Regions from separate parts of the Acidovorax sp. JHL-3 genome, predicted to be linked through region 2. Evidence: predicted binding sites of a transcription regulator. Region 2 holds the regulator's gene; the other holds the start of a gene.
The links. Region 2 encodes LexA, which represses DNA repair genes until DNA is damaged. Its sites were predicted from a motif close to ACTGTATNNNNATACAGT; they were not measured.
Positions count from the first base shown of each region.

Region 1: imuA (translesion DNA synthesis-associated protein ImuA) is a predicted target of LexA. The motif match lies at 3,604-3,621, and genes of this name have one in related genera.

Region 1 covers NZ_JAFU01000001.1:2,469,451-2,475,203, reverse strand. The annotation lists gene K226_RS0111635 (error-prone DNA polymerase) at 1-1,195, opposite strand, end outside; gene K226_RS0111630 (DNA polymerase Y family protein) at 1,227-2,753, opposite strand; gene imuA (translesion DNA synthesis-associated protein ImuA) at 2,716-3,573, opposite strand; gene K226_RS0111620 (HD-GYP domain-containing protein) at 3,886-5,184, opposite strand; gene K226_RS0111615 (3-oxoacid CoA-transferase subunit B) at 5,294-5,753, opposite strand, start outside.
Region 2 covers NZ_JAFU01000001.1:2,756,278-2,762,030, reverse strand. The annotation lists gene K226_RS0112900 (branched-chain amino acid ABC transporter substrate-binding protein) at 1-1,117, shown strand, start outside; gene K226_RS0112895 (D-2-hydroxyacid dehydrogenase family protein) at 1,227-2,234, opposite strand; gene lexA (transcriptional repressor LexA) at 2,905-3,579, opposite strand; gene K226_RS0112885 (asparaginase) at 3,662-4,615, shown strand; gene adk (adenylate kinase) at 4,733-5,389, opposite strand; gene kdsB (3-deoxy-manno-octulosonate cytidylyltransferase) at 5,547-5,753, opposite strand, start outside.

The sequences.
Region 1 (5,753 bases), 290 kb from region 2:
AGTCCACGTCGATGTCGGGCGGCTCGCTGCGCTCTTTGCTGATGAAGCGCTCGAACAGCAGGTGCGAATCCTCGGGATTCACTGCCGTGATACCCAGCACATAGCAGACGACCGAGTTGGCGGCCGAGCCCCGCCCCTGGCACAGGATGCCCTGGCTGCGCGCAAAGCGCACGATGTCGTGCACTGTGAGGAAGTACATCTCGTACTGGCAGTGCGCAATCAGCGCAAGCTCCTTGCGGATCTGTGCGGCAATCCAGTCGGGCACCCCTTGCGGATAGCGGCCCATGGCCCCCTCTTGTGCCAGCCAGGCCAAGGCCTGGGCCGGCGTCATGCCGGAGGGCACGGTCTCCAGTGGGTACTGGTAGCGGATCTCGCCCAGGCTGAAAGTGCAGCGCGCTGCCACCGTGAGCGTGGCGGCCAGCAGCTCGGGCGGGTAGATGCCTGCCAGGCGCACGCGCTGGCGCAGGTGGCGCTCGGCATTGGGCTGCAGGGCAAAGCCGCATTCGGCCACGCTGCACCCACGCTGCACGGCCGTGATCACGTCCTGCAGCGGCTTGCGCGAGCGGGCGTGCATGTGCACGTCGCCCGCCGCAACTAGCGGCAGGCCCAGCGCCGCGCCCGCACGCTGCAGCGTGGCCAGCCACAGGCTGTCGTCGGGGGCCAGATGCAGCTCTACCGCCAGCCAGAGGTGGCCGTCAAAATTTAAGCAAAATTGGGCTCTAGCGCTTGATAGGCAAGCGCTGACAGCTACGAAATCAGAAGCATCCATGCGCTCGCGGCACGGGGCCAGCAGCAGCTCGCACCCCTGCAGAAGGCTGAAGGGGCTGCCGGGGCCTACGTGGTATTGCCCCTTGGGCGCTGCCGCACGGGCCGCGGTGATGAATTCGCACAGGTTGCCCCACCCCTGCGCATCCCGCGCCAGGGCCACCAGCCGCAGGTCGCCCCACACAAACTCGCTGCCCACGATGAGGTGCACGTCGCACTCCTGGGCCGCCTCCCAGGCGCGCACCACGCCCGCCACCGAGCACTCATCGGTCAGCGCCAGGGCCTGGTAACCCAGTTGGGCGGCACGGGCCACCAGTTCCTTGGGATGGGAGGCACCGCGCTGAAAACTGAAGTTGGACAGGCAATGCAGCTCGGCATAGCCCGGCAAGGGCGCAGGCGATGGCATGGCGCCCCCGGATGGAGCGGACATTGCGGACGGCATGGAGGAAGACGCCATGGTCTCACCCAAAAATGCCGTGCAGGAACCAGCGGTGCGGCTGCGCGGCCGTCATCGCGCCCTTTTGCGTTGCGTCCTTTTGCGTCGCGTCCTTTTGCACCGCACCGCCTGGCTGCGGTGCCAACCGCTCACGAAACACCCACACCAACCCCGCCACATCGTTATGCGCCACAAAATAGTCGCGCAGCGCCAGGCCAGCGCAGGCATTGCCCGGGTCGCCAGCGCCCTCGTCCTCGGCCGACCACCAGCCCGCCTCGAACCGGTGCGGCCCCGCCAGCAGGCGCAGCACGCCGTGGTGGCAGGGGCGGTTGCCCTGCACCGCCAGCCGCCGGGGTGGGCGCAGCAGCCAGGTGGGCCACAGGGTGGCATCGGGGGCTTTTGTACCGGTGTTTTGGACGCCGGTGTGCGCTCGATTCTGGCCCAGCACCTCGGCCGCAGGGCACCACTGCTGCATGCGTTCGGGCCGGTGGTCGGCCTGCAGCACGGGGGCCACCACATGGTCGGCCCCCAAGCGGGCCGACAGGCGCTCAAGCAACTGGTGCAAGGCCTCGCCGGGTGCTCCACCCGGGTCGTCACGGCCACCGCCCACGCCATCCCCGGACGGCAGCAAACTGGCACTTCGGTGCGGCAGCGGGGCGGATTCGAGCAGGCGCAGCGTGATCTGGTTGACCGGTGCCGCCAGTGTTGTGCGCGCCAGGTTTTCAGACAGCAGGCGCCGCAGGTGCGCCATGTCTTGCGTGGCTTGGGCGGTGCGCACCGGCAGGGCCTGCGTGGGGGCAATTGCCACGCCATCAATGCGCCGCAGGTCGTGGCGCCAGGCCAGCTCCAGCGCCAGTGCGCCCTGCTGGCGCGCCTGCAGCCAGCCCTGCAGGGCCGTGAGGCAGCGGCTGACACTCCAGAGCAGCGCATCGGCCGACTCGGCCAGTGCAGGCAGCTCGGCGGTCAGCGCAAACTGCTCGGGCAGCTCCAGCCAGGCATGGGCTTCGGGGGCATCGCCCAGGGCCTGATCCAGCACCCTCAGTACCTTGGCACCAAAACGCCGGGCCACCCCGGCACGCGGCAGCGCCCGCAGGCCCCCCCAAGTTCGGCAACCCATGCGCTCCAGGCTGGCCACATGCGGGCGCAGGGCGGTCAGCGTGTGCAAAGGCAAGCCCTCCACGTTGTGCCCTGATGGCGCACGCCCGGCCTGCGCCATGCGCAGCCAGGCCTGCGCTACCAGGGCTGTCGGCCCGCAGCCCCACACCGCCTGCGTGCCAGGCGGTGGTACCCCCGCCTCCCGGGTGGCTGGGTGATCCGGCAGCCCGACCGATGCATCGGCCCAGGCCTGCAGCACCTGCGCCAGCAAGGCATCGCGCCCGCCCCAGAGCCGCTCGGTGGTGGACACCTCCAGCAACACCGCTTCGCCATCCACCAGCGCCACGCGCGGCGTAAAGCGCAAGGCCCACCAGCCCGTCGCCGCCGCTTGCATGGCAGCGCCCGGAATTGCCGCGGGCTCATCGCACCAGGGCAACGGCAGCGCGATCCAGTGCATGGTCTTTCCTCTCTGGCATGGCCCTCAGAGTCCTTGGTGCCAGGCGCAGCGGCAATGCTTGTGCGGGGCTGTGGCGCACCACCGTTGCACGGGCCACCACCTGCGCAGCGCGCCGCCGCTCGGCCTGCGCCGCCAGCACCTGTGCCAGACGGGGGTGGCAGCCCGGCAGATCCAGCCCCTGCACCAGGGGCGGGCCCCGGCGCTTGAGGATCTGCACCTGCATGCCGGGCGATATGACGGTATCCCCCGGCAGGGCCAGCCCCTGCACCTGAAGCCGCAGCAAGGCGGGCGATGCCTGCGGTGCTGCACTGGCCGGGCGAAACACCCACAGCAGCTGCTGCTGTTGTGCCGCTGCCAGCTGCAACCTGCGCAAGGCGGCAGATTGCGCCTGGGGCAACCAGGCCATGACAGCCAGCACTTCACGGCAGCGCAGCGCCTGCTCGGCCGCCCAGAGCGCAGCCTTGGCGTTGTCGGCACGCACCACGCACAAGCGCTCTGCCAAAAGCCCCTGCGCCTTGAGTGCCGGGACAAAAGGTTCACACGGTGGCGCCACCACCACCACGCACCCCACGCGCCGGGCCGCTGCCTGCGCCAGTGCGGGCAACACCAGCTGCCATTCGTGCAGGCCCGCCATGGGTTGCAATACCTCGCTCAAGGCCCCCACGGGCCAGCCACCGCCTGGCAGCTGGGCATCGAGCAGCGCGTATCCCGTGGGCTGCGCTGGCTGCGAGCCCGCACCCAATGCGTCCGCATGCCAGACACCGGGCACGGCAGAAGGCAGGTCGAACGCAACCCGCAGATGGGGGCGTGGTGCAGGCATGGTGGTACAGGGGCTTCAGAAAACGAAAACACTGTAAATATAACCAGTATTTTGAATCGTGGGCCAAAACTTGCCACAGGGTTTTGGGCGGTCGGCCCTTCTTGCCTGCGCCCAACGAAGAAAGTGCCACCATGGCGCCCGCAAGACAGCAGCAGGTGAACGCACGCCCTGGTCCCGTCGCAAGGCGGCCATCCATGACCATGCCCCGGCGCATTGGCACAGGGCAACTCTGCCGCCCCCAGTTGGTTTGTCGTGACAGCCGCCCACGGTTCTGGGCGAACCATGGCAACCGTGTTTCCGAAAGGCTGACGGCTACAACTTGCGCATCGCCCAATCACACCAGTCGGCCACTGCCGCATCCGCAGGGCTGGCGCGATCCGTCAGCTGGGGCCAGCGGCGGTAGCAGGCGTTGACGATGCTTTGTAGCTGCCACAGCGCTTCGCGCCCTACCAGAGCGACTTCGGCCAACCCCAAGGCGTCGCCTTGCAGCTGTTCAAGCAGATCGCCTTGCTGCCGAGGGTGGGATCCGGCTTCGATCAGCGCCTTTTGCAGTGCCTGCAGCCGGATATCGGCAAAGGCGAACACACTGCCCGGCACTTGCCTGGCGGCGGGGGGCAATGCCGCCTTGAGCTGCTCCCATTGCTCAAAGGCGCCCGCCAGGGTATCGATTTGCACCGGCGCGTCGGCGCCCAGGGGCATCAGGGCGGAATCGCGCGCCACGTCTTCCTGCAGCAGGGGCAGTACATGGGCCACCAGTGCGGCCGGGAACTTGCGGTGGTTCAGGCGCAGCACCAGAGACAACCGCTGGGCGGGCATGTCGGTGTATTTTTCGTAGAAGGCCGTCACCACCTCGGCCAGCAGCAGGATGCGCCCCATGGGCGAAATTTCCGCCCCAGGCAAGCCGCGCGGATAACCGCTGCCATCCATGCGCTCGTGGTGCTCTAGCACGGCAATCTCCACCGATCGGGGATAAACGCCGGCATCCTTGAGCATCAGCATCGAGGTGATGGGATGGGCCACCAAATGCTTGCGCTGCACACCCGTGACCTTGTTGAGGGGGTCCATCCAGGAGGGATCCATGTGCAGCACACCGGCGTCATGCAGCAGCGCGGCAGCGGCCAGCGGCACGCAATCACGTTCGCTCAGGCCACTTTTCAGCCCCAGAAAAACGGCCACCATCATCATTTGCAGGCTGTGCTCGAAAAGGCCTGGCCGCTGGTCGCGCATGACGGTGAGTTTGAAGGCAACAGGATCGGGCAGAGACACGGAGCGCAAAGGCGCCAGCAGCTTGCCTGCAGAACCCAGGGCCTGCGCCAGCATCTGGGGCAAGACGCCCTGTTCGGCCAGATCCTGCCCGGCTGCAATCAGCGCCGGCACATCCACCGCATTCTCGACCGTGAGGTGCCGATCGATGGGTTCGCGCAGCTTGTGCTGCACCAGCCGGTCGTAAAGGCGGCTGTCGATGCGGGCCCCTTTTTCCACCAGCTTGATGCCGTTGTCGGTATAGATGGCGTCCTGGGTTACCACCGCACGCCGGTCGGCCATGTCGGTGAGCGCACGCAGGTAGTGCGGGCTGTCAGGGGCAGTGGCCGCCAAAAATGGATCAGTCATGCGGAAACTTCAAATGGGACTGCCTTGAATATAAGACCATAGCGGTCGGACTTCGCTGGCAAAAGGCCCGCTTGCGCGGGCCCTTCTTGAGTGAAGTCAAGCTCTGCCCTCACTGCAGCAGCGTGACACCCGTTTTGGACTGCAGCGTGTCAAACGTCACGCCAGGCGCCAGCTCCACCACCTTGAGGCCCAGCGGCGTCACGTCCATCACGGCCAGGTCGGTGATGATGCGGTCCACCACGCCCACACCCGTGAGCGGCAGCGTGCACTGGGGCAGGATCTTCATGTCCTCGGTGCCGTCTTTCTTGCGCGCCACATGCTCCATGAGCACGATCACGCGCTTGACGCCAGCGACCAGGTCCATGGCGCCGCCCATGCCCTTGACCATCTTGCCGGGGATCATCCAGTTGGCCAGGTCGCCCTGCTCGCTGACCTGCATGGCACCCAAAATGGACAGGTTGATCTTGCCGCCACGGATCATGGCAAAGCTGTCGTGGCTGCCAAAAATGGACGAGCCGGGAATGGTGGTCACGGTCTGCTTGCCGGCGTTGATGAGGTCGGCGTCCACC
Region 2 (5,753 bases):
GAAACTGACCGTGGTTGCTGCTATCGCAGCTGTTGCTGGTATGGCCTCTGCACAAGAGCAAGTGGTCAAGATCGGCCACGTGGCTCCGGTTTCCGGCGCCCAGGCCCACTACGGCAAGGACAACGAAAATGGCGCGCGCATGGCCATTGAAGAGTTGAACGCACAGGGCATCACCATCGGTGGCAAGAAGATCAAGTTCGAGTTGCAGGCGGAAGACGATGCAGCAGATCCCAAGCAGGGCACGGCTGCTGCACAAAAACTGTGCGATGCCAAAGTGGCTGGCGTCGTGGGTCACCTGAACTCCGGTACGACCATTCCTGCGTCCAAGGTCTATAACGACTGCGGTATTCCTCACGTTACGGGTGCGGCTACCAACCCCAACCTGACGAAGCCTGGATACAAGACCACCTTCCGTATTATTGCCAACGACAACGCCTTGGGCGCAGGCTTGGCGTTCTATGCCGCTGACACCCTGAAGCTCAAGACGGTTGCTATCGTTGACGATCGCACGGCCTATGGCCAGGGTGTGGCCAATGTGTTCAAGAAGGTTGCCGCCGAAAAGGGCATGAAGGTTGTGGACGAGCAGTTCACTACCGACAAGGCCACCGACTTCATGGCCATCCTGACGGCTATCAAGTCCAAGAACCCTGATGCCATCTTCTTCGGTGGCATGGATCCCCAAGGCGGTCCGATGCTGCGCCAGATGGAACAGCTGGGCATGGGCAACGTGAAGTATTTTGGTGGTGACGGCATCTGCACCGCCGAAATTGCCAAGCTGGCTGCAGGCGCCAAGACCCTGTCCAACGTGGTGTGCGCTGAAGGTGGTGCATCGCTCGACAAGATGCCCGGCGGCAAGGCGTGGAAAGCCAAGTACGACGCCAAGTACCCAGGTCAGTTCCAAGTCTACAGCCCCTACACCTACGACGCTACTCACCTGATTGTCGACGCCATGAAACGCGCCAATTCCGTGGACCCCAAGGTCTATACCCCCGAATTGCTGAAATCGCAGTTCAAGGGCGTGACCTCGACGATCTCCTTTGAGCCTAACGGAGAAATGAAGAACCCAGCCATCACGTTGTATGTCTACAAGGATGGCAAAAAGACCCCTCTGAACTAAATTGAGAGAGTCGGCGGGCAGCAGCTCTGGATGCTGCCCAACAAAAAGGCTTCCCTCGGGAAGCCTTTTTGTTTAGGCGCTTTAGCAACGTAGGGGGAACGACCAAGCCTCAACGTCGCACTTGCAGCGCACCGGGATTGGCGATATTGGTTGGTGTCCCCTTGATGAAGTTCACCACGTTATCAAAGGCAGCACCGAAATACAGTTCGTAGCTGTCCTGCTCGACATACCCGATGTGGGGCGTGCAGATGCAGTTCTCCAGGCGCAGCAGGGCATGGCCTTGCAGGATGGGTTCACTTTCAAAAACATCCACGGCAGCCAGGCCCGGCCGTCCGCGGTTCAGGGCTGCAATCAGTGCATCGGGCTCAATCAGTTCAGCCCGCGAGGTGTTGACCAGCAGCGCGGTGGGCTTCATGCACGAAAGGTCTTCCAGTGAAATGATGCCGCGGGTCTCGTCATTGAGCCGCAGGTGCAGGGACAGCACATCGCATTGCGAGAAAAACTCTTCCCGATTGGTGGCCGCCTGGTAACCATCGGTCAGGGCTTGGGCGCGGGACGCTTCGCGACCCCAAACGCGCACGTTCATGCCAAACGCGCGGCCATAACCAGCCACCAGTTGACCAATACGGCCATAACCCCAGATTCCCAGCGTTTTTCCGCGCAACACGCTGCCGATGCAGAAGTTGGGAGGCATGGAGGCCGCCTTGAGCCCGGACTGCTGCCACGCGCCGTGTTTGAGGTTGGCAATGTACTGAGGTAACCGTCGCGTGGCCGCCATCACGAGCGCCCAGGTGAGTTCCGCCGGCGCCACAGGCGATCCAACCCCCTCTGCTACCGCAATGCCGCGTTCGGTGCAGGCTGCCACATCGATATGGCTACCTATCTTGCCGGTTTGGGCAATCAGCTTCAGTCGGGGTAGTTTCTCGACCAGCTGGCGCGTGATCTGGGTGCGTTCACGCACAAGCACGATGATGTCGGCATCCTTCAGGCGCACGGCCAACTGTCCTTGACCTTTCACCGTGTTGGTGTAAACCTTCGCAGAATAGGGATCAAGTCGGCTTGCGCAGTGGAGTTTGCGCACCGCATCCTGATAGTCATCCAATATCACAATATTCATCCCGACATTGTGCCTTGGCGTGGACTGGTCGAAGCCTGCTCGGGCCAGAAGGCCGCTATCAGAATGCAACGTTTTGTGGCGCTCGCAGTTTCGGATATACGGACACCGGTATCAGTGATGCCATGTATCGCACGCCGCCATGCGCTCCAGCTCGGCGCAGACGTCGGCCATGCGGCCCGCGATGACCATGCGCCCGACCTCTGCGCGGGCTGCTGGGTGCAGCACGCGTACCGGGCGTCGGGTGTTTCGGTGACTGGATGCACCAGGCGCGAAAGTGCCCGACGTCGCACTGTGTACGCGATGTGTGATGTGGCTGCGCGGTACAGACATGCCGACGCTTGCCAGCTGGCGCAACGGAGGTTTCGACCGCCCGGCAATACCGGAGACCGCGCCCGGTAAGGGGCCTTGGCTGCAGACGCTGGCAGTGCTCGCTGTAGGTGCCGCAGCACTGCTCGAAAGCTCGCCACGGCTCGGGTGAAGCCAGTGTGCGAGTGCAGAAAACGATTGAGAAAGCGCAGAGAAAGTGGAGAAGGCAAGACGCATGTGAAAACTCCGTCAATCAGAGGTTGAGCACAGGCAGGATTGCAAAATGGTGCGCGCTCTCAGGGCTGGAAAACCATAAGGTTTTTCCAAACGCCCACCACCTGAGGCACGCAGCAGGTGGAGGAAATTACATGAGCATGGTGTTGCGGATCAGACCCACAGCCAGGCCTTCAATCTCGAAAACCTCTCCGGGTTGGACAACTATGACCGGGTAGTCGGGATTTTCGGGAAGCAACTCGATGGTGCTGGCCGTGCGGCGCAGGCGTTTGACGGTGACATCATCGCCCAGCCTTGCCACCACAATCTGGCCGTTGCGGGCCTCCCGAGTGGACTGAACGGCAAGCAGGTCGCCATCGATGATGCCGGCGTCGCGCATGGACATGCCGCGCACCTTGAGAAGGTAGTCGGGCTTGTGCTGGAACAGGCTGTTTTCCACACTGTAGGTCTGGTCCACATGTTCCTGCGCGAGAATGGGCGAGCCAGCGGCCACGCGACCAATGAGGGGTAGAACCAGCTGCGACAACCCTGGCATGGGCAGACTGAACTGGGTGCCGCGTGCCGCATTGATGGAGCGCACCGTTTCGTTGCGCAAGCGGATACCGCGGGAGGTGCCGCTGACCAACTCGATGACGCCCTTGCGCGCAAGGGCCTGCAAGTGCTCTTCTGCGGCGTTGGCCGACTTGAAGCCCAACTCGGTGGCGATTTCGGCCCGTGTAGGCGGCGCGCCGGTGCGGGAAATAGCCATCTGGATCAGGTCCAGGATTTGTTGCTGGCGGGCGGTGAGCTTGGGATGGTCGAGCATGGCGTTTCCAGTGCGTGCCACAGTGGTGGCGGATAACTGTTTTTTAATCCAGTAACTGTATTTTTCACCAGTTTTTCAAAGGATGCAAGTGCACGGACAAAAAATTGTGGTGCTGGGGACGGGGGGGACCATCGCCGGCACGGCGTCTGCCGCAGACGACAACATCGGCTACACCGCTGCACAGGTGGGGGTCGAGCAGTTGTTGCATGCCGTACCCGGCCTGCAAGCGGCGTCAGGTGGCAGTCTGGTCGCCGAGCAGATTGCGCAGCTGGACAGCAAGGACATGGAGTTCAGTGTGTGGGGCGCGCTTGCACAGCGTTGTGCCAGCGCTCTCGCCGACCCCGACGTGCGCGGCGTTGTTATCACCCACGGCACCGACACGCTGGAAGAGACCGCGTGGTTCTTGCAGTCGGTGCTGGATGCCCATAAGCCGGTGGTACTGACCTGCGCGATGCGACCCGCAACGGCATTGGTGCCCGATGGCCCGCAGAACCTGCTGGATGCCGTTGCCGTGGCAACGACTCCAGGCGCCCGGGGCGTTGTGGTGGTGGCAGCCGGCGCGGTGCACTGCGCTCAGCGTGTCCAGAAAGTGCACCCCTACCGCGTGGATGCGTTCAGCTCAGGCGATGCCGGGCCGTTGGGCTGGGTGGAGGAGGGTGCTGTACGTTTAGTGAAAAATTGGCCTTCAGGCCAATCAAAACAAGCGCTCTTAGCTATGAAAAACATAGCATCTTGTGTGCAATGGCCCCGGGTCGAGGTGGTTCTAAGTTATGCCGGTGCCACCGGTGCTCTGGTGGATTCACTGGTGCGCGATGGTGTGCAGGGCATCGTGGTGGCCGCCACGGGGAACGGAACGATCCACCGTGCACTGGAAGGCGCACTGCTGCGCGCCCAGGCTGCCGGAGTGCGTGTGGTGCGTTCCACGCGCTGCCCGGAGGGCCAGATTTTGCCCAAGCCCGGCGATACGTTTGCGGATTCCCGGGGCTTGTCTGCGGTGAAGGCGCGCATCTCGCTGATGCTGGAACTACTGGCGTAACGGCTTTATGGTTGTGCCGCGGTGGCCGCCAACGCCGCGGTGCATGCAAGGTGCAACATTGGCCGCGCGCTGGCCGCACCGGACAAAGGCCGGTGCGTTACCCCAACGTGGAGCGCTTTAGCTGGACAGTGCCTGCAGGGCGCGTGCAGTGATCTCTTCAACGCTGCCCGTGCCGCTGATGGCGCGGTATTTGGGGGCTGCGCCCGGCTGGGCCTTGGCCCAGTTGCTGTAGTAGTCCACCAGGGGGCGGGTCTGGTCGCTGTACACCTGCAGCCGCTTCTTGACAGTTTCTTCCTTGTCGTCTTCGCGCTGGATCAGTTCCTCTCCTGTCACGTCGTCCTTGCCTGCCACCTTGGGCGGATTGAACTTGACGTGGTAGGTGCGGCCGCTGGCAGGGTGCGAGCGGCGGCCGCTCATGCGCTCAATGATGGCGTCAAACGGCACATCGATCTCCAGCACGTAGTCCAGCTTGACGCCGGCTTCCTTCATGGCGTCGGCTTGCGGAATGGTGCGGGGGAAGCCGTCAAACAGGAAGCCGTTGGCGCAATCTGGTTGCGTGATGCGTTCCTTGACGAGTCCAATGATGATGTCATCGCTGACCAGGGCACCCGAATCCATCACGGCCTTGGCCTGCAAGCCCAGCGGTGTGCCAGCCTTGACCGCTGCGCGCAGCATGTCGCCTGTCGAGATTTGCGGGATGCCGTACTTCTGGCAGATGAACGTGGCTTGCGTGCCCTTTCCGGCGCCTGGAGCGCCCAGCAGAATAAGTCTCATGGAAATCCTCGAAGGTTAGAAATCGGCCGGCACTGCTGGCAGAAGGCGCAGGCGCACGCCCAAGACGCAGTACTCTCTTTGCGTTCAAGGATAGCATGTGAGTGCCTTGCCCTGGCTTACGTCAGCGCACCCCTATCAGGTGGCGACGTGCGTGGTTTCAGGCCAGCAGTGCCCGCACCCGGTTCAGATCGGCGGGGGTGTCCACGCCGGGGCCGGGCGCCTTTGCGGTGATGTGCACGGCGATGCGGTGCCCGTGCCAAAGTGCCCGCAACTGCTCCAGCGCCTCCACCGTCTCGGTGGGTGCCTGGGACAGGCCGGGAAACTGCCGCAGAAAACCCGCGCGATAGCTGTAAATGCCGATATG